DNA from 3 places in the Streptomyces sp. NBC_00370 genome. Region 1 is predicted to be linked to each of the others. Evidence: riboswitches for the same ligand, from Rfam matches in the RefSeq annotation. Region 1 holds a riboswitch; each other region holds the start of a gene.
What was found. A riboswitch is a leader RNA that binds a small molecule or an ion and turns the genes downstream of it on or off. The one in region 1 is predicted to bind cyclic di-AMP.
Positions count from the first base shown of each region.

Region 2: it holds a riboswitch for cyclic di-AMP, as region 1 does, so the genes downstream of both, OHS57_RS20665 (M23 family metallopeptidase) here and OHS57_RS03535 (LysM peptidoglycan-binding domain-containing protein) in region 1, are expected to answer to the same signal.
Region 3: it holds a riboswitch for cyclic di-AMP, as region 1 does, so the genes downstream of both, OHS57_RS28580 (M23 family metallopeptidase) here and OHS57_RS03535 (LysM peptidoglycan-binding domain-containing protein) in region 1, are expected to answer to the same signal.

Region 1 is NZ_CP107968.1:825,175-831,624, forward strand. It holds gene OHS57_RS03525 (glycosyltransferase family 2 protein) at 1-1,450, opposite strand, end outside; gene OHS57_RS03530 (hypothetical protein) at 1,734-1,943, shown strand; gene OHS57_RS03535 (LysM peptidoglycan-binding domain-containing protein) at 1,952-2,803, opposite strand; cyclic di-AMP (ydaO/yuaA leader) riboswitch at 2,806-2,970, opposite strand; gene OHS57_RS03540 (DUF6221 family protein) at 3,421-3,819, shown strand; gene OHS57_RS03545 (MFS transporter) at 4,036-5,322, shown strand; gene OHS57_RS03550 (sulfatase) at 5,446-6,450, shown strand, end outside.
Region 2 is NZ_CP107968.1:4,622,035-4,628,484, reverse strand. It holds gene trmB (tRNA (guanosine(46)-N7)-methyltransferase TrmB) at 1-595, shown strand, start outside; gene OHS57_RS20675 (PrsW family intramembrane metalloprotease) at 671-2,017, shown strand; gene OHS57_RS20670 (aldo/keto reductase) at 2,044-2,988, opposite strand; gene OHS57_RS20665 (M23 family metallopeptidase) at 3,065-4,141, opposite strand; cyclic di-AMP (ydaO/yuaA leader) riboswitch at 4,153-4,308, opposite strand; gene OHS57_RS20660 (PP2C family protein-serine/threonine phosphatase) at 4,602-5,771, opposite strand; tRNA gene OHS57_RS20655 (tRNA-Met) at 6,036-6,109, opposite strand; gene OHS57_RS20650 (hypothetical protein) at 6,174-6,374, opposite strand; gene OHS57_RS20645 (HAD family hydrolase) at 6,440-6,450, shown strand, end outside.
Region 3 is NZ_CP107968.1:6,394,156-6,400,605, forward strand. It holds gene OHS57_RS28570 (M16 family metallopeptidase) at 1-1,051, shown strand, start outside; gene OHS57_RS28575 (M16 family metallopeptidase) at 1,069-2,436, shown strand; cyclic di-AMP (ydaO/yuaA leader) riboswitch at 2,630-2,791, shown strand; gene OHS57_RS28580 (M23 family metallopeptidase) at 2,805-3,581, shown strand; gene OHS57_RS28585 (HPr family phosphocarrier protein) at 3,687-3,968, opposite strand; gene OHS57_RS28590 (bifunctional acetate--CoA ligase family protein/GNAT family N-acetyltransferase) at 4,111-6,450, shown strand, end outside.

The DNA of each region.
Region 1 (6,450 bases):
CGAGGATGCGCCCGCCGATGCGCCGCACCCCGAGATACGGCCGGTCCTCGCTGGCGACCCTGGCCCGCCGGCCGAGGCCCAGCACCTGGTAGTTGAGCCACACGTGGTGGCGGCCGCTCGCGAGCGGGTTGCCGCCGGCGAGCGTGTCCGGGTCGAGAAGCGTCTCCCCCGTGATCACCACTTCGTGCCGTCCGGCGCCGAGCGGCCTCAGTTCGGGGGTCAGTTCACTGTCGGGATACCACCAGTGGCCGTCGGAGGTGTTCTGCACGAGCAGCTCGCCCGTGGCGTAGGAGAAAGGATCGGTCACCTCGACGTTCTCCGCGCCTTCGATTCCCGCCAGCAGTTCGGGATCGAGGAAGAATTTTCCCTCGCGCTCCACGAGGACCAACGGCTCACCATTCGGCCTGACATGACGGACCGTGGTCCGCACCACGAGTTTGTCCTGCCGCCAGAACGGTTTCTCCATGTCGAGCCGCGGCCTGATTCCACCGGTGCGCCGGGCGAGTTCGACAAGGGATTCCAGCCGGCCCTCCTCCAGCAGGGTGGCCCGCAGTCTCCCGACGGCCGGCATTCCTTCTCTGACGCCCGGTGGGAAACATTCCAGCGCCATCTTCCGAACGACATCGAAATAGGTGCGCAGTTGAGCCCCGGTCCGTTGCAGAACGCGCGGCTCGGTCACCGGACGGAGTAATTCCACCCGATAGGAACGCCGTAGCAGTCTGTCGCGCAACTCCCCCGGTTCCGTGCCCTCCTTGACGGCCTCGACGACATGCCGCAGATGGCGGTAGTACGTGTCGGCCGTCGTGACGCCGCTGCTGTTGTTCCCGCCGTCCGCCCTGCGGACCCAGCGGTAGGTCGGATAGTCACCGAGAATGGAGACGGTGCGCGCCCGGGTGTAGGCGCGGGCCATGAAGAGCTGGTCCTCCAGCCGGACGCGCCCTTCGGGAAATGTGATGCCGTGGTCCAGCAGAAAGGATCTCCGGAACATCTTGTGCGGCGTCAGGCTCTCGATCAGTGGCGCGTCCTTGACCGTGCAGCGCTCGACGGTCCGTTTGAACACGTTGCTCGGTCCCGTCATCGTGCCGTACATCTTGCCAAGCACGATGTCCGAGTCGTTCCGCTCACCCAGCCTGACCAGGCGTTCCAGTGACTCCGGGGCGAGTTCGTCGTCCTGGTCGACGAACTGCACGTACTTGCCGCGGGCCAGTCGCACGCCGACGTTGCGGGGCTTGCCCGGCCAGCCGGAGTTCTCCTGATGGTGGACGCGCACATGCGGGTGGCGGGCGGCGAGCCGGCGCAGCCGCTCGGCCGAGTCGTCCGTCGACCCGTCATTCACATAGAGAATCTCGTAGGCGTCGGAGCCAAGGCTCTGGCCGGTCAGTGATGCGGCGCAGCGATCCAGATGCTCTCCGGCGTTGTAAACCGGAATCACTATGCTCACTTTCAGCATTCGGGCCCCCTCGTCAACAGCGGCGGTCACCGAGTGAGATTCACACACCCCTCAGAAGGTTGTACGTAAATATGACTTCGACACGACGGGTGCCGTTTCCCTGACGTTCATTCAGCCCAGCGGGCCGGCGCCGGGCGCGGGCGGCGCGGATGGCCACTTGACACCTGTTCAGAAACGCCCCGACGGGCTATCGTCCCCAGGGATCGCACTCTGCGCATCGTTGCCGATGCGTCCCACCGCGGGCAGGAGTCACGCCCCGCTCCGAGACCCCGGAGGCCCGGCGATGCTCTTCTGGACCCTCGCTCTGCTGCTCACCCTGATCGCCTTCGGCAGCATCGGCTACGCGATGGCCGGCCTCGGCCGGGGCAGCGGACGTACCGGTGCGCGCCGTATCGGCGACTGCACGATGCGCCATGTCCCCCGCATGCCGAACGGGCCCACCCCCGCCGGACGTGTGCGTCGTCCGGCCGGAGTGGGCCCGTCAGGTGGGTGAAGGTCCGGTCAGTAGGGACCGTTCACGTTGTCGATCGAGCCGTAGGTGGCAGCCGCGTAGTTGCACGCGGCGGTGATGTTGGCCACCGGGTCGTAGCTGTCCATGGACGTGCCGTCCACGTGGTACGCCTGGAACGTCGGGTCGATGACCTGCAGCAGTCCCTTGGACGGCGTGCCGGCGGCGGCGTTCGAGTCCCAGTTGTTGATGGCCGCCGGGTTGCCCGACGACTCCCGCATGATGTTGCGGTAGATGCCGTCGTAGCTGCCCGGGATGCCGTGGGCGGCCATGATGTCCAGCGACTCCTTGATCCAGCCGTCCAGGTCGTTGGTGTACGACGCGGCCGCCGTCTGGATGGGGGTGGTGCTCGTACCGCCCTGGGCGCTCTTGCCGGACGGGACGGCCGCCGCCGTGGCGGGCTTGGCCTCGGCCTTCGGGGCACTCTTCGGAGCGCTCTTCGTGACAGTCCTGTCGGCGGTCGTCGCCGCCGTCCTCGACGCCGCCTTCCCGCCCAGGGTCAGCTTGAGGCCGGGGTGGATCAGCGACGGGTTGCCGCCGACGGCCTGCCGGTTGTCCTGGTAGAGCTTCTTCCAGCCACCGCTCAGCGAGTGGGTGCGGGCGATCTTGGCGAGCGAGTCACCGGAGACCACGGAGTACGTGGTCGGCGCGGCCTTCTTGGCGGCCACGACGGACGCGGGGGCCGATTTCACGGCCGACTCGACGGCCGAGCTGTGGACGGACGGCGCCGCTGTGGCGGTGGTGGCGGCCACCAGCGGGATGGTGAGCGCCGCACCACCCGTACCGAATGCGATAAGGCGTCGGGTGAGCCGGCCGGTACGGGGACGACGGTGCTTCTTGGGCATGACTAATTCCTCTCCGTCGCCTGCGAGGTGAGCTGTCGGGTTCGGACTGGAGATGTCCGGCCACATGAATGTGGCTTCACCCCTAGCCGGTCCTGTTTACGGACCGGCGGCTTACCTTGGGTCCCCCGCTCCTGCCGTAAGTGAGTGGGATTGGGTTTTCCGGACGGCGGCAGGATTAGGCGGTCCACCCGGAGTGACGTGAACGTAAGCGACAAAGACCGGCCTGAACAAGTCCGGGATTACAGGAACATCTCGAATCGGGAATCCGACGGTTCGACATCTCGTTACCGGAACAAGATCCGAGAACTCAACTTTCCTTCTGTGCGCGGGAAATAGCAGCCGGCCGCGCGCACGCCCGACATGTCCTTACGTGACACACATCACGGGGATATACCGCAACCGCGCGCTCCAACGAGGAACGCCGAACGACAAGTTGACCTATCGGTGGCTATACGGACTTGAAGGTCAATACCGCCAAATCGCCCATATGGGAAGCGCGCGTGTGGTCGCGGACGAGGCAAGTGCCGTTGCCGCGCGCGGTATCCTTCCCTACGGCCGTCCCAGCCCGCCAAGCCCACTGACAGCTCTGGACGGGCCGTTTTCGAGGAGCAAGACGCGTGAGCGAGAACGAAGCACTGATCACCTTCGTCCGGGCCCGGCTGGACGAGGAGGAGCAGATCGCGCGCAACGGTGGCAGCGACACGTGGCGGTGCCCGCCGGACCGGCCGGGCGAGGTGCACAGCTCCACGGGCCCGATCGCCTTCAGCATGAAGGACTACGGCTACGACCATCACATCGCCCACCAGGACCCGGCGCAGACCCTCCGCCGTATCGAGACCACCCGGGTACTCATCGGCGAGTACGCGGAGGTGGCCGAGCTGGACGTGGACCGCCCCGCCCGTGACTTCCCCTCCGGGCGCGCGGTCGGCCTGGGCTTCGTCGTCCGGCAGATCGCGGCCGAGCACGCGGGACACCCCGACTACCGGGTGAAGTGGCTTCCCCGGTTCGCCGGTTGAGCTGACGGAGGGCGGACACCGCCGCACCGAATATCGCTTTCGCGGCGGACGTCCGACGGTTAATCTCCGAACGACGGCCGACCCCGTGAGGAGCTGAGATGCCCGGTCACCCGAGCGCGCGTTGACGTAGGTCCCGACCGACCTGTCATCGCGTGCCGCCTCTGATCGCGGCACGGCGAGCCTTTTCCTCAGCCCTCGGCGCCCCAAGGGGTCACTGTGCCGTTCCGTCTTCCCGCCCTGTCGCGGGACCGTGATTTCCGCAGTCTCTGGGCCGGCCAGAGCGCCTCGCAGCTCGGGGCACAGGCCGCGCAGGTCACACTGCCGCTCGTCGCCGTGGTGGCACTGCACGCGGGCGCCGGTCAGCTCGGCGCCCTCCGCGCGGTGCAGCAGGCACCGATCCTGCTGTTCTCGCTCTTCGTGGGGGCGTGGGTGGACCGCAGGCGCTCCCGCACCATGATGGTGCTGGCCGACGCGGGCCGCGCCGTGGCACTGGCCGTGATCCCGGTCTGCTGTCTTCTCGGGGTGCTCGGCGTTCCGGTGCTGTTCGTGGTCGCTTTCCTGGTGGGCGTACTGAGCGTGTGCTTCGACGTGGCGTACCAGGCGTCGCTGGTACGCCTGGTGCCACGCGACCAGCTCGCCCAGGGCAACAGCCTGCTGGAGGGCAGCAGGTCGGCGGCGCAGATCGGCGGCCCCGCGCTCGGCGGGGCGATGGTCTCGCTGCTCTCCGTACCGGTCGCCGCGGCGGCCAACGCCTGCTTCTTCGTCCTGTCGTCCCTGTCGGTCCGGCGGATCAGCCGCAACGAGCCGGTACCCCTGTCCGGGGCGGGATCCGGGCCCGGGTCCGAGGGGCGGTCCGCCGTCCGGATGTGGCGGCAGATCCACGAGGGACTGCGTCTGGTCGTCAGCGACGGCTCGCTGCGGGCCGTGGGGATCTGCTCGGCCCTCTTCCAGTTCTCCTTCGCCGGTCTGATGACCGTCTATCTGCTCTTCCTGTCGCGCACCCTGCAGCTGCCGGGCACCGCCGTCGGCCTGGCGCTCGCGGCCGTCGGTCCCGGCGCGCTGGCGGGTTCGCTGCTGGCGGCGTGGCTGCCCGGAAGGATCGGGTACGGCCTGGTGCTGGTGTCGGCGGCCGTGCTCGGGGACGGCGTACTGCTGTGCGTCCCCGCGCTGCACGGGTCGGGCGCCGCCACCCTCGCCCTGCTCATGGCGGTGAACTTCGTCTTCGGCGTCTTCGGCCAGCTGGTCGACGTCACGGTCATGGCGGTCCGGCAGGCCGTGACGCCCGTGCGGATCCAGGGCCGGGTCGTCGCGACCGTCAACGTCGTCGGCATGGGTCTGACCCCGCTCGGGTCACTGCTCGGCGGCTTCCTGGCCGCCGGCTGGGGACCGCGTACCGCGCTCCTGGTGACCGCGGCCGGTCTGCTGCTGTCGCCCCTGTTCATGGTCTTCTCACCCCTGGCGCGGCTGGGGAGAAAACTGCCGGTAGCCGCCGTGCCCGATTGAGCGAAAGGCAGCGGAAACGCGTTGAACAAAACGCATCGCTGGGCCGTACACCTGTCTGCGGCCCCGACCCTCTGTGCCTGGTCCGCCACGTCATCACCGGGCCTCGCGCGGAAGGAACTTGGGTTGTCGCCCTTCATGAAGTCCCGCCAACTGCCGGACATGGACAAGCCGGACATGGACAAGCCGGACACGGAGCAGCCGGACCCGGACCGGACCGGCGAGGAGGGGACCCCCGGCGTCGCGCGGGTCGTGGGGCGGGTGCGGGTGCACCCCGGCGTCGCCCGGGTCGCGGCGCGGGTGCTCACCGGGCTTGCCGCCGTGCTCGTCCTCCTCGCGCTGCTGCTGCCGAACAACCTCACGGATCCCACCGTCTCCGCCTTCCTCCGGATCCCGGTGGAGGGCATCGTCGCCGCGGCCGTGCTGCCGTTCCTGCCACCGCGGGCGCGTCGGGTGGCGGCGATCGTCGCGGGGGCGGTCCTCGGTCTTGTGACCATCCTCAAGTTCCTCGACATAGGTTTCTACAACGAGCTGGACCGGCCGTTCGACGCGCGGCTCGACTGGTTCCTGCTCGACGACGCCGAGGCGTTCCTGCGGGACTCGGGCGGCCAGGCGCTCGCCGTCGGCGCCGTGATCGGCGTGATCCTGATCGTCGCCGCCGTGCTCGTCCTCATGCCGCTCGCGGTGCTCAGAGTGAGCCGTCCCCTGGTCCGTCACTCCACGGCGACGCTCCGGACCACCGCGGTCCTCGCGGTCGCCTGGATCACCTGCGCCGCGCTCGGTACGCAGCTCGCGGGGGCGCCGGTGGCGTCCCGGAGCACCGGCGAGCTGGTCTACAGCCATGTGAAACAGGCGCGGGACAGTCTGCGGGACGAGCGGCAGCTGGCCAAGGCCGCCGCGGTCGACCCCTTCGGCAAGACGCCGAACGACCAGCTGCTCACCGGACTGCGCGGCAAGGACGTCATCTTCGCCTTCATCGAGAGCTACGGCCGCAGCGCGATCGAGGACCCGTCGATGGCACCGCAGATCGACGCGATGCTCGCGGACAACACGAGCAAGCTGCGCGCGGCCGGTTTCTCCTCCCGGAGCGCGTTCCTCACCTCCCCGACGGCGGGCGGCGGCAGCTGGCTG
Region 2 (6,450 bases), 3.8 Mb from region 1:
GGGCCTGGACATCGACGGACAGCGGGTCCTCGACCTGCCGGAGATGTTCGGCGGGCTGCCGGTTGTCCTGGAGATCGGCTTCGGCATGGGCGAGGCGACGGCCGCGATGGCCGAGGCCGACCCCGGCACCGGGATCCTCGCCGTGGACGTGCACACCCCGGGACAGGGCAACCTGTTCCGTCTCGCCGAGCAGAACGGCCTGTCCAACATCCGGGTCGCCAACGGTGACGCGGTGATCCTGCTCAGGGAGATGCTGCCGAGCGCCTCGCTCGCCGGGATCCGCGTCTACTTCCCCGACCCGTGGCCCAAGAAGCGGCACCACAAGCGGCGGCTGATCCAGCCCGAGTTCCTCGACCTCGCCGCCGCCCGGCTGAAGCCGGGCGCCGTGCTGCACTGCGCGACCGACTGGGAGCCGTACGCCGAGCAGATGCTGGACGTCATCAGCGCCCATCCCGGCTTCGAGAACACCAGCCCGGACGGCGGCTACGCCCCGCGCCCCGCGTTCCGGCCGCTGACCCGGTTCGAGGGGCAGGGGCTCGACAAGGGGCATGCCGTGCACGACCTGCTGTTCCGCCGCACGGGCACCGACGCGTAACCTCGCCGGCCATATCCGGCCGCACCCGCTCCAGGCACCATCGCGGGTGTCGGCGGCGCTCGTTAGGGTCAACAGGTGCCAGAACCGTCCCCGCAGAGCGTCGAGCCGCAGCCCCCGATCCCCGTCGCCGAGGTGTGGGACCGCAGCGGTGAGCTGTGGGGCGCGGTGCCGGAGCCCGTGCGCCGGCGGCGCTACTGGCCCGGCCGGGCGTTCTGGCACAGCAAGGCGGTACGCGCCGGTGTGGTGATCACCCTGCTGGCGCTCTGCGGTCTGGTGATCCTGACGCTGGTCAGGCACGAGACGGGCACCCAGGGCTTTCTGGTGGGCCTCGGCCTGGCCGTGCTGCCCGTGCCGCTGCTGATGGCGGCCTTCCGCTGGCTGGAGCGGGTCGAGCCGGGCCCGTGGCGCAATCTGCTGTTCGCCTTCGCCTGGGGCGCCTGCGCGGCCGCGCTGGTCGCGATCATCGCGAACTCCTTCGCGACCCACTGGATAGCCACGGCGACAGCCGACCCCGCGGGTGCCGAGTCCCTCGGCGCGACGGTCGTGGCGCCGGTCGTCGAGGAGAGCGCGAAGGCGGCGGCCGTCCTGCTGATCTTCCTCTTCCGAAGACGCGACTTCACCGGCCTGGTGGACGGCGCGGTGGTCGCCGGCTTCACCGCGACCGGCTTCGCCTTCACCGAGAACATCCTCTACCTCGGCAACGCCTTCGGCGAGGACCGGGACTTCGGCCAGACGGGCTTCGCGACGTACACCGTCGCCACGTTCTTCGTACGGATCGTCATGTCACCGTTCGCGCACCCGCTGTTCACGGTCATGACCGGCATCGGCTTCGGGCTCGCCGCGCTGGCGCCCCCGCACCGCAAGCTCCGCCGCCTCGGGCTGCCGCTGCTCGGCCTGCTCCTGGCGATGGGCATGCACGCCCTGTGGAACGTGTCGTCGTCCGCCTTCGGCCCGTACGGCTTCTACGCGGTCTACGGCATGTTCATGTTCCCCGTCTTCGGCCTGGTGACCTGGCTGGTGATCTGGGCCAGACAGCGCGAGCTGCGCACCGTCGCCGCGCAGCTGCCCGCGTACGCGGCGGCGGGCTGGCTGGGGACGGCCGAGCCGGCCGCGCTGTCCTCGATGCGGGCCCGCACCATGGCGCGGGACTACGCGGGCCGTACGTACGGCACGACGGCCGCGCGGGCGGTCACCGAGTACGAGGTGACGGCGACCTCCCTGGCGTTCCTGCGCCACCGCGCCGGGCGCGGTCTCGCCGTCGGCGACTTCGCCGAGCGCGAGCGGGAGCTGCTGGACCGGCTGTGGGAGCGGAAGGAGCTGGCGGGGCCCGCGCTCACCTACGCGGCGCGGGCCACGGGCCGGGTCTGGGTGCCGCCGCCGTACGTCGACTACGACGGCTACAACCCGTACCGCCAGTACTGAGCCCGGATACCCGGGCCGCGGCGCCCCTACGCCGAGGCCGCCGTCAGCTCCGCGAGTTCTTCCGGCGTCAGTTCGAGATCCGCGACCGCCAGCAGCGACGGCAGCTGCTCGACCGTACGCGCGGAGGCGAGCGGCACAGCGACGGTCGGCTGCGCGGCCAGCCAGGCCAGCGCCACGGTCGCGACCTCGGCGCCGTGCGCCCCCGCGACCCGGTCGAGCGCGGCGAGGACCCGGGGACCACGGTCGGTGTTCAGATATTCGGCCGCGCCCTCGCTGCGTACGCTCTCGACGGTCGTGCCGGGCCGGTACTTGCCGGTCAGGAAGCCGCGGGCGAGCGAGAAGAACGGCACGGCGGCCAGCCCGTGCCGGGCGACGACGTCCCGCAGTTCGCCCTCGTAGCTGTCCCGCGAGACGAGGTTGTAGTTGACCTGGAGCGCCGCATAGCGGGCCAGGCCCTCCTTCTCGGCGAAGGTGACGGACTCGGACAGCCGCTCGGGCCCGATCTGGGAGGCGGCCACCGCGCGGACCTTGCCCTCCTTCACCAGCTGGTCGAGGGTCGTGACGATGTCCTCGACGGAGACGCTCGTGTCGTCGACATGCGTGTAGTACAGGTCGATGTAGTCGGTACGCAGTCGGCGCAGCGAGTCCTCGACCGCCGCCTTGATGTTCGCCGGCGCGAGCCCCTTGCGCTTCGGGTGGCTGGCGACCTTGGTGGCGATCAGGACGTCGGAGCGGTTGCCGCGTGAGGCGACCCAGTCGCCGATGATGGTCTCGGACTCGCCGCCCTCGTTGCCGTCGACCCAGGCGGTGTACGAGTCGGCGGTGTCGATGAAGTTGCCGCCCGCCGCCGTGTACGCGTCCAGTACGGCGAAGGACTGTGCCTCGTCGGCGCCCCAGCCGAAGACGTTGCCGCCGAGGGCCAGCGGGGAGACGTGGAGGTCGGAGGTGCCCAGCTTTCGCAGATCGGTCATTCGTCCATTGAACGCCGAAAGACCGACGACTCCGACGTCGGGGGGTGAGCGCCGGAGCCGCCGGGGTCTGGTGGGGTCAGGGGTTGATGCCCCTGGCCTGCAGCCATCCGTTCGGGTCGATACCGGTGCCGTCCGGGGTGTGCACCTCAAGGTGCAGATGCGGCCCGGTCACGTTGCCGGTCGCGCCGACGCGGCCGATCACATCGCCGGTGGTGACCTTCTGGCCCGCTGTGACGGTCATCGAGGACTGGTGGCAGAACCACAGCTCCGTGCCGTCCTCCAGCTCCAGGACCGTGCGGTAGCCGTACGAGCCGGCCCAGCCGGCCGACTTGACGGTAGCGCTGTGGATGGCCTTGATCGGGGTGCCCGTGGGCGCGGCGAAGTCCAGTCCCGTGTGGTAGCCGGAGGCCCACATGGAGCCGGCCTCACCGAAGGTGGAGGTGATCGTGTACGAGGCGACGGGGAGGGTGTAGCTGGAGGCGAGCTTCGCGAGCCGGAGCTCCTCGGCCTTCTTCTTGGCCGCTTCCTCCGCCTTCTGCTTCGCCTCTTCGACCTTCTTCTGGGCCTCGGTCTGCTGCTTCTTCGCCTCGGCCTCGGCCTGCTTCGCCGCGGTGGTCTCGGCGGCCGCCTGGGCCGCCTGGTCGGCCTCCGCCTGCTGGTGCTCGGCCTGCTGGAGGATCCGGGCCCGCAGGGCCTCGCCCGCGTCGCCGCCGGCGGTCGCGCCGTGCTGGACCGCGGAGCTCGCCACCAGGTCCGTGCCGCCGAGGGGGGCGCTGGCCAGGATGTTCGGCTCGGTCTCGTCCGGCAGCAGCGCGCTCACACCGGGCAGCGACTTGGCGTCCGGGATGTGGTCGGTTATCGCGTCCGGCAGCGAGATGGAGACCGCGGGCTTCTCCTGCGCCGTGGCGATACCGCCGGCGCCGACGGCGGCGATGACACCGACACCGAGGACCGTGGAGCTGCGGGCGAGTCCGTTGCGCTGCTTGGCGACGCGATGCCTGCCGCGTACCGGGAGGACGGACTCCTCGGTGGGATTCCACTCACCGGTGGGATTCCAGTCGCCCCAGGCCCCGTCCGGCGGGGCTTCGGTGGCGAGGCCGCCGAAGGGAGATGTTTCGAGGGAGGCCTCGGGGGCAGGCTTGTTGGACGCCACTGGGGCGCTCTCCTTTCCTTCCTTCTCGCCTACCGGGTTAGCTGACGGGTTCGGAGCAGGAAGGTCTCCTACGGGTGCGACTCGCTGCTTTGCGGCAGCAAGAAACTCCCGATTCACCCCAATTGTTGGTTCCCCGGTTCCCTTGCGGGATTCGGCGCGTGCGCACGGCGCCATCTCTGACGACGGCTGGGACGACCGCGCTGCGTTATCGAACGTTAATAGAGACCAGGCCGTTATTCCAAGCTGTTCCCGGTGATCGTTAACAAGTTCGCATCGGACGTAACAGGACACATGCAGGCGCAAGTGGGCGAGTTGACGGGTTTACGGACCCACACGTGTTTCTGATGGTGTGTCAGTAGTTATGCGCAGGGGCGCCGTTCGAACACGGAAGGTAGCGGGACGGGATCCGGACAGGATCCGGCGAGCGATACGCGCGATCTACGGCACGACCAGCGCGGCCCTACGGCACGACCGGCATCGTTCTGCGCCGCTCGGGCTGCCCCTCCGCCGGCCTGCTGACCGCGAGCAGCGCCATGTCGTCGTTGGGGCCGCCGCCCGTGTGCACCCGTACGTCGCCGATCATCGCGTCGAGCAGTTCGTCGGGCCCCGGGAAGATCACCCCGTCCAGCCGGCCGCGCGGGTCGTAGAAGACGCCCTGCCGGTCACGCGCCTCGGAGAGGCCGTCCGTGTAGAAGAGCAGCGTCGCGCCCGTCGGGTAGTCGATCTCGTCGGCGCGGTCCGGCCACCCGCCCAGCTCGGCCATCCCCAGCGGCAGCGCGAACTCGGTCGGCGAGAGCATCAGCGCGGCGCCGTCGGCGAACAGCATCAGCGGCTCGGGGTGCCCCCGGTTGATCAGCCGCACGACGTCCTTGCCGTGCGGGATCTCGGCCAGCACGGCGGTGGTGAACCCCTCGAAGAGATCGATGGTGCCGCGCCGCGCGCCCTCGCGGGTCATGGCGCGCTCCAGCCGCTGCGCGACCCCCTCCAGCGAGCTCTCCTGCTCCGCCGCCTCCCGGAAGGCGCCGATGACCACGGACACCGTCTCGACGGCCCCGAGCCCCTTGCCCCGCACGTCGCCGACGACCAGCCGTACGCCGTGCGGGGTGTCCTGTACGGCGAACAGGTCTCCCCCGATGAACGCGCCCTCCTGCGCCGCCTCGTACCGCGCGGCGATGTGCAGCCCGCCGATCCGGTCGGCGGGCGTCGGCAGGACGGCGCGCTGGGCCGTCTCGGCGATGATCCGGGCAGAGGTCAGCCGCTCGTTGGTGCGGCGGACGATGCGGTTGATGGCGAGCGCGAGGACGGAGACCACCAGGATCGTCAGCAGCTCGGTGAACGCCTGGAGTCTGAAGAGCCCGTCCCCGAAGACGCGCAGCACGATGTCGATCGCCACGGCGGCGGTGCCCGTCAGCAGGGTGCCCGTCAGGGTGAAGAAGGGCGCGGCGACCAGCGGGGCCGCGGCGAAGAAGGGGGACGCGGTGAAGCGGGTGGGGGTCGCCGAGTCGAAGACGACCCCGACGAAGATGACGAAAGCCGGCATACAGCGCACGATCCAGCGCGCGCGGGGGCTCTGGTCGCCGTCCGCGCGTTGCACTCTGCGCGCTGCCGGAGTCTTACGGCTCCCAAGCATCCCCACCAGTTGTCTCTCCTGCCGCTCCGGCTACGGTCGCGGACGGTACCGCGCCCCACCAAGGCTGGCCGCTGCCGCGCCGGGCTGCGACCCGCATCGACCGAGTGGGCTACCGGCACGCCCGGCGAAGATCCGGCCGTCCACTCCGACGATCCGCCCCTCGGCCGGACGACGCAAGCTCTGACAGCGAGCTCTTGCGCCTGGTCGGGCGGCGGAATCACCGAAGGCCCGGATCCAGTGTGGATCCGGGCCTTCGGTGGTGAGTAGCGGGGGCAGGATTTGAACCTACGACCTCTGGGTTATGAGCCCAGCGAGCTACCGAGCTGCTCCACCCCGCGTCGGTAAACCCAACTCTACGGCATCCCGATCAAGATCATCTCCACTCTCGGGCTGCCACGGTTTTCAGGCCGCCGTCACGACCTCGGCCTTCACCGCCGCCGACCACTCCACCAGCAGTCGCTGATAGCGCTCCTGCTCGGCCGGCGAGAGGCCGGCACCTGCCTGCGCCCAGAGGGCGCGGATCTCCGAATTGACGACGGCCGCGGACCGCACGGAACCGCGGGCGCGGGAAGAACGCGAAGAAGCGGACGGATAAGCGAACATGGGAGCAAGGCTACGGCCAGCCACTGACAATCGGCGGAGAGTCGCACCCTAGGGTTGGACCGGTGATTGAAACCAT
Region 3 (6,450 bases), 5.6 Mb from region 1:
CATGCCCACGCACCAGCTGGAGCTCGCGCTCTGGCTGGAGGCCGACCGGATGGGCTCGCTGCTCACCGCGCTCGACGACGAGTCGATGGAGAACCAGCGCGACGTCGTCAAGAACGAACGCCGCCAGCGGTACGACAACGTGCCGTACGGCACGGCTTTCGAGCGGCTGACCGCGCTCTCCTACCCCGAGGGCCACCCGTACCACCACACCCCGATCGGCTCGATGGCCGACCTGGACGCGGCGACGCTCGACGACGCCCGCGCGTTCTTCCGTACGAACTACGCGCCCAACAACGCGGTGCTGTCGGTCGTCGGCGACATCGACCCGGCGCAGACGCTGGCCTGGGTCGAGAAGTACTTCGGCTCGATCCCCTCGCACGACGGCAAGAAGCCGCCGCGTGACGGCACGCTCCCCGACATCATCGGCGAGCAGCTGCGCGAGGAGATCCAGGAAGAGGTGCCGGCCCGTGCGCTGATGGCCGCCTACCGGCTGCCGCAGGACGGCACGCGCGAGTGCGACGCCGCCGACCTGGCGCTCACCGTCCTCGGCGGCGGCGAGTCGTCCCGGCTGCACAACCGCCTGGTCCGCAGGGACCGTACGGCCGTGGCGGCGGGCTTCGGCCTGCTGCGTCTCGCAGGCGCGCCCTCGCTCGGCTGGCTGGACGTCAAGACGTCGGGCGGCGTGGAGATCCCGCAGATCGAGTCCGCCGTCGACGAGGAGCTGGCCCGCCTCGCCGAGGAGGGCCCGACCGACGAGGAGATGGAGCGCGCGCAGGCGCAGCTGGAGCGCGAGTGGCTGGACCGGCTCGGTACGGTCGCCGGCCGCGCCGACGAACTGTGCAGGTACGCCGTGCTGTTCGGCGACCCGCAGCTGGCCCTGACCGCGGTGACCCGGGTCCTGGACATCACGGCAGCCGAGGTGAAGGCCGTCGCCGCCGCGCGACTGCGCCCCGACAACAGGGCGGTCCTGGTGTACGAACCGCTCGCCGCCGAAGAGCCTGCTGACGAAGCGGCCACCGAAGAGACCGAGCACGAAGGGGCGGACAAGTGACCGAGGCTGCCGCGACCATGGAGTTCCACCCGCGGCCGACGGCCGGCGAGGCCAGGCCCTGGGCCTTCCCCGCGCCCGAACGGGGCGCCCTGGCCAACGGTCTGACGGTGCTGCGCTGTCACCGCCCGGGACAGCAGGTGGTGGCCGTCGAGATCTGTCTCGACGCCCCCCTCGACGCCGAGCCGGAAGGGCTCGACGGCATCGCCACGATCATGGCGCGCGCCCTGTCAGAGGGCACCGACAAGCACTCGGCCGAGGAGTTCGCCGCCGAGCTGGAGCGCTGCGGCGCCACGCTCGACGCGCACGCCGACCACCCCGGCGTCCGGGTCTCCCTCGAAGTGCCGGTCTCCCGGCTGCCCAAGGCGCTCGGCCTGGTCGCGGAGGCGCTGCGCGCCCCCGCCTTCGCGGACAGCGAGATCGAGCGGCTGGTGCGCAACCGCCTCGACGAGATCCCGCACGAGACGGCCAACCCGGGCCGCCGCGCCGCCAAGCAGCTCTCCAAGGAGCTGTTCCCGGCGTCCCTGCGGATGTCCCGGCCGCGCCAGGGCACCGAGGAGACGGTCGAGCGGATCGACGCGGCGGGCGTGCGCGCCTTCTACGACGCGTACGTCCGTCCGGCCACGGCGACCGCCGTGGTCGTCGGCGATCTCACCGGCGTCGATCTGGACCAGGTGCTCGCCGACAGCCTCGGCGACTGGACGGGCAACACGGCAGAGCCGCGCCCGGTGCCCGCCGTCACCGCCGACGACACGGGCCGCGTCGTGATCGTGGACCGACCGGGCGCCGTACAGACGCAGTTGCTGATCGGCCGCATCGGCGCCGACCGGCACGACCGCGTCTGGCCGGCCCAGGTGCTCGGCACGTACTGCCTGGGCGGCACGCTCACCTCCCGGCTCGACCGGGTGCTGCGTGAGGAGAAGGGCTACACGTACGGCGTACGGGCGTTCGGCCAGGTGCTGCGCTCGGCCGCCGACGGCACGGGCGCCGCGATGCTCGCCATCAGCGGTTCGGTGGACACGGAGTCCACCGGCCCGGCGCTGGAGGACCTCTGGACGGTGCTGCGCACCCTCGCGGCGGACGGTCTCACCGAGGCCGAGCGGGACGTCGCCGTGCAGAACCTGGTCGGGGTCGCCCCGCTGAAGTACGAGACGGCCGCCTCGGTCGCCGGGACGCTGGCCGACCAGGTCGAGCAGCATCTCCCGGACGACTTCCAGGCGCAGTTGTACGCGCGGCTGGCCGAGACGGGCACGGTCGAGGCGACGGCCGCTGCCGTCAACGCGTTCCCGGTCGACCGGCTCGTCACGGTGCTCGTCGGTGACGCCGCGCAGATCAAGGAGCCGGTCACGGCTCTCGGTATCGGCGATGTGACGGTCGTCGCGGGCTGATCCGTCCGTAAGGGCCGATCCGAGCGGCAGGACCTCAGGGGAGAACCCCGGTGCGGGTGGCCGGGGTTCTCCCTTTTGCCCGCTCTGCCCTGTGGTGTGCGCTACAAATGCCCGCGCGGCTTTGGTGATGCGAAGTCCGCCCGCTTAGCGTCGGTCGGGCTGTCCGCCAGTCACCAGCCGCGTCCGCGGCATCGGGCAGCCATCGCCGAGTCCCCGTCAGGCGCGAGCCTGGGGAGCCGGGGACCCATGTCCCTGGGGTGAATCGGATGCCTTCGCCGGCCGTGCGGAGGTGCCCGTAGGAGACCTTCCTGCTCCGAACCCGTCAGCTAACCCGGTAGGCGAGAAGGAAGGAAAGGATCAGCCACTCCATGGCGTTCACCCGTCCCACCGGGAAGCACCGTGCCCGCAGACGTCCCACCCGCAGGAGCATGAGCGTGGCGGGCGTCGCGACGCTCACCGTCAGCGGAGTCGTCGGAGCACTGTCCTCCCAGGCGCTCGCCGCCGAGCCCGAGGGCCCGGCCGCAGGACAGGGCAGCAGCACCACCCAGGCCATCGTCATCGGCGATTCGATAAGCGACACCATCGCCGCCCAGGCGACGGCCCAGCGGGCCGCCGCCGAGCAGGCGAAGCGGGTCGCCGAGGCCAGGGCGGAGGCGAAGCGGAAGGCCGAGGCGCGCGCCCAAGAGGTGCGCGAGGCCAGGCAGCGCGCCGCGCGCGCCGCCGCGCGCAAGCGGCTGAACGCCTTCCGGACGCCGGTCGCGCACTCGTACGTGAGCACCGGGTACGAGAGCGGCGGGGCGCTGTGGTCGTCCGGCAGCCACACCGGCATCGACTTCCACGCCGCCACGGGCACCGAGGTGGTCGCCGTCGGCGCCGGCACCGTCGTGGAGGCGGGCTGGGGCGGCGCTTACGGCAACAACGTGGTGATCCGGATGCGCGACGGCATGTACACGCAGTACGGCCATCTCTCCTCGATCCAGGTGACGGTCGGCCAGTCCGTCACGCCGGGGGAGCGGATCGCCCTCTCGGGGGCGACGGGCAACGCCACAGGACCGCATCTGCACTTCGAGGCCAGGACCGGCCAGGAGTACGGCACGGACGTCGACCCGCTGGCGTATCTGCGCAAGCACGGCGTGCACGTCTGACACCGGCGGCCCCCGCGGGCCCACGCGGACAGCCAAGCGGCGGTGACCCCCGGATCCGGGGGTCACCGCCGCTTGGCTACGGACGCTTCGGACGCGCCGGGCGGGTCAGACCGTCTCGGGAAGCTCGTCCAGTCCCTCGGCCACCAGCTTCGACAGCCGGTCCAGCGCGGCGTCGGCGCCGTCCGCGTCGGAAGCGAGCACGACCTCCTCGCCGCCCTGCGCACCGAGTCCCAGCACGGCCAGCATGGACGCGGCGTTGACCGGGCTGCCGCCTTCCTTCGCGATCGTGACGGGGACGCCGGAGGCCGTGGCGGCGCGGACGAAGATGGATGCGGGGCGGGCGTGCAGGCCCTCGGCCCAGCCGACGTTGACGCGGCGCTCAGCCATGGTGTTGCCCTTCAAGTCTCAAGAGGTTGTCTAGACCAGTGTCTCATGTGCGGCCAAAACGGTTCTGCCGCCCCAGGGTGCCCCGCCCCGCCACCGGCCGCGACCGCTGCGAACGCCGCGGGTCAGGCCATAGGCTTGACGTATGACGCCGTCGGATCACGCGTACCCCGATCACTGGGAAGCAGACGTGGTGCTGCGCGACGGAGGCACCGCGCGGATCAGGCCCATCACCGCCGACGACGCCGAACGGCTGGTGAGCTTCTACGAGCAGGTCTCCGACGAGTCCAAGTACTACCGCTTCTTCGCGCCGTACCCCCGGCTCTCCGACAAGGACGTGCACCGGTTCACCCACCACGACTACGTGGACCGGGTCGGACTCGCCGTCACCGTGGGCGGCGACTTCATCGCGACCGTCCGCTACGACCGGATCGACGAGCTGGGCCGCTCGGCCTCGGCGCCCGCCGACGAGGCGGAGGTCGCCTTCCTCGTCCAGGACGCCCACCAGGGGCGCGGCGTCGCCTCCGCACTGCTCGAACACATCGCGGCGGTCGCACGCGAGCGCGGCATCCGGCGCTTCGCCGCCGAGGTGCTGCCCGCCAACAACAAGATGATCAAGGTGTTCCGGGACGCCGGATTCACCCAGAAGCGCAGCTTCGAGGACGGCGCCGTACGCCTCACCCTCGACCTCGAACCCACCGCCGAGTCGCTGGCCGTGCAGCGCGGCCGTGAGCAGCGGGCCGAGGCGCGCTCGGTGCAGCGGCTGCTGGCCCCCGGATCCGTTGCCGTCGTCGGCACCAGCCGGACCCCCGGCGGCGTCGGCCGCACGGTCCTGCGCAACCTCCTCGGCGCCGGCTTCACCGGCCGTACGTACGCGGTCAACAGCGCCTTCGCCGACGACGAGGGCGAGCTGGACGGCGTACCCGCCCTGCGCTCGGTCGCCGCCGTCGAAGGCCCGGTCGACCTGGCCGTCATCGCCGTACCCGCCGGCCGGGTGCCGGACGCCGTCGCCGACTGCGGCGCGCACGGCGTACGGGGCGTGGTCGTGCTCTCCGCCGGATACGCCGAGAGCGGCGACCGGGGCAGGGAGCGCCAGCGCGCCCTGCTGCGGCAGGCCCGCTCGTACGGGATGCGGCTCATCGGCCCCAACGCCTTCGGGATCATCAACACCGCGGCCGACGTACGGCTGAACGCCTCCCTCACACCGCAGTCGCCGCACCGCGGCCGCATCGGGCTCTTCACCCAGTCGGGCGCGATCGGTATCGCCCTGCTCTCCGGCCTCCACCGGCGCGGCGCCGGCCTCTCGTCCTTCGTCTCGGCGGGCAACCGCGCCGACGTCTCGGGCAACGAGTTCCTGCAGTACTGGTACGAGGACCCGGAGACCGACGTGGTCCTGATGTACCTCGAATCGCTCGGCAACCCGCGCAAGTTCACCCGGCTCGCCCGCCGGATGGCCGCCACGAAACCGGTCGTCGTCGTCAAGGGCGCCCGGCACACCGGCAGCGAACCGCCCGGCCACGCCGTCCCGGTCAGCCGCATCCCGGAGGGCACGGTCTCGGCCCTGATGCGGCAGGCCGGCGTCATCCGCGTCGACACCGTGACCGAGATGGTGGACGCCGGACTGCTGCTCGCGGGACAGCCGCTGCCCGCCGGGCCGCGCGTGGCGATCCTCGGCAACTCCGAGTCCCTCGGCCTGCTCACCTACGACGCCTGCCTCGCAGCGGGGCTGCGCCCCCTGCCGCCGCTGGACCTGACGACTGCGGCCACCCCCGAGGTCTTCCGCGCCGCGCTGGCCACGGCCGTCGTCGACCCGGCCTGCGACGCGGTCGTGGTGACGGCGATCCCGGGCGTCGTCGCCGACGACGGCACCGCACACCCGGCCGACGGCCCCGCCCTGGCGGCGGCCCTGCGCGAAGCGGCCCCCGAAGCCCCCGCGAAACCGGTGGCCGTGGTCCATGTGGAGATCGAGGGTCTGGCCGACGCCCTGGGAGCGCCCGACTCCACCGCTCCCGGCCGGCGGATCCCCGCCTATCCCGCCGCCGAGCGGGCCGTACGGGCGCTCGGCGAAGCCGTCAAGTACGCCCAGTGGCGGCGGGAGGCCGCCGCCGTGGGGCGGGTCCCGGAGTACGAGAACATCGCCGAGGGCGAGGCCGCCGCCCTCATCACCCGGCTGCTCGGCGCGGCTCCCGACACCCGGGGGATCGCCCTGTCGGCGGCCGACTCGCGTGCGCTGCTCGGCCACTACGGCATCGCCGTACGGCCGACGCTGGCCGCGCCGGACCCCGACGCCGCCGTCGAGGCGGCCGACACCCTCGGCTACCCCGTCGCCCTCAAGACGACGGCGCCGGGGCTCCGGCACCGCGCCGACCTCGGCGGCGTACGGCTGGAACTCGGCGACGCGAAGCGGCTGCGGCTCGCGTACCAGGAGCTGACGGAGGCCCTCGGCAGCCCCGCCGAGCTGCGGCCCGTCGTCCAGGCGATGGCG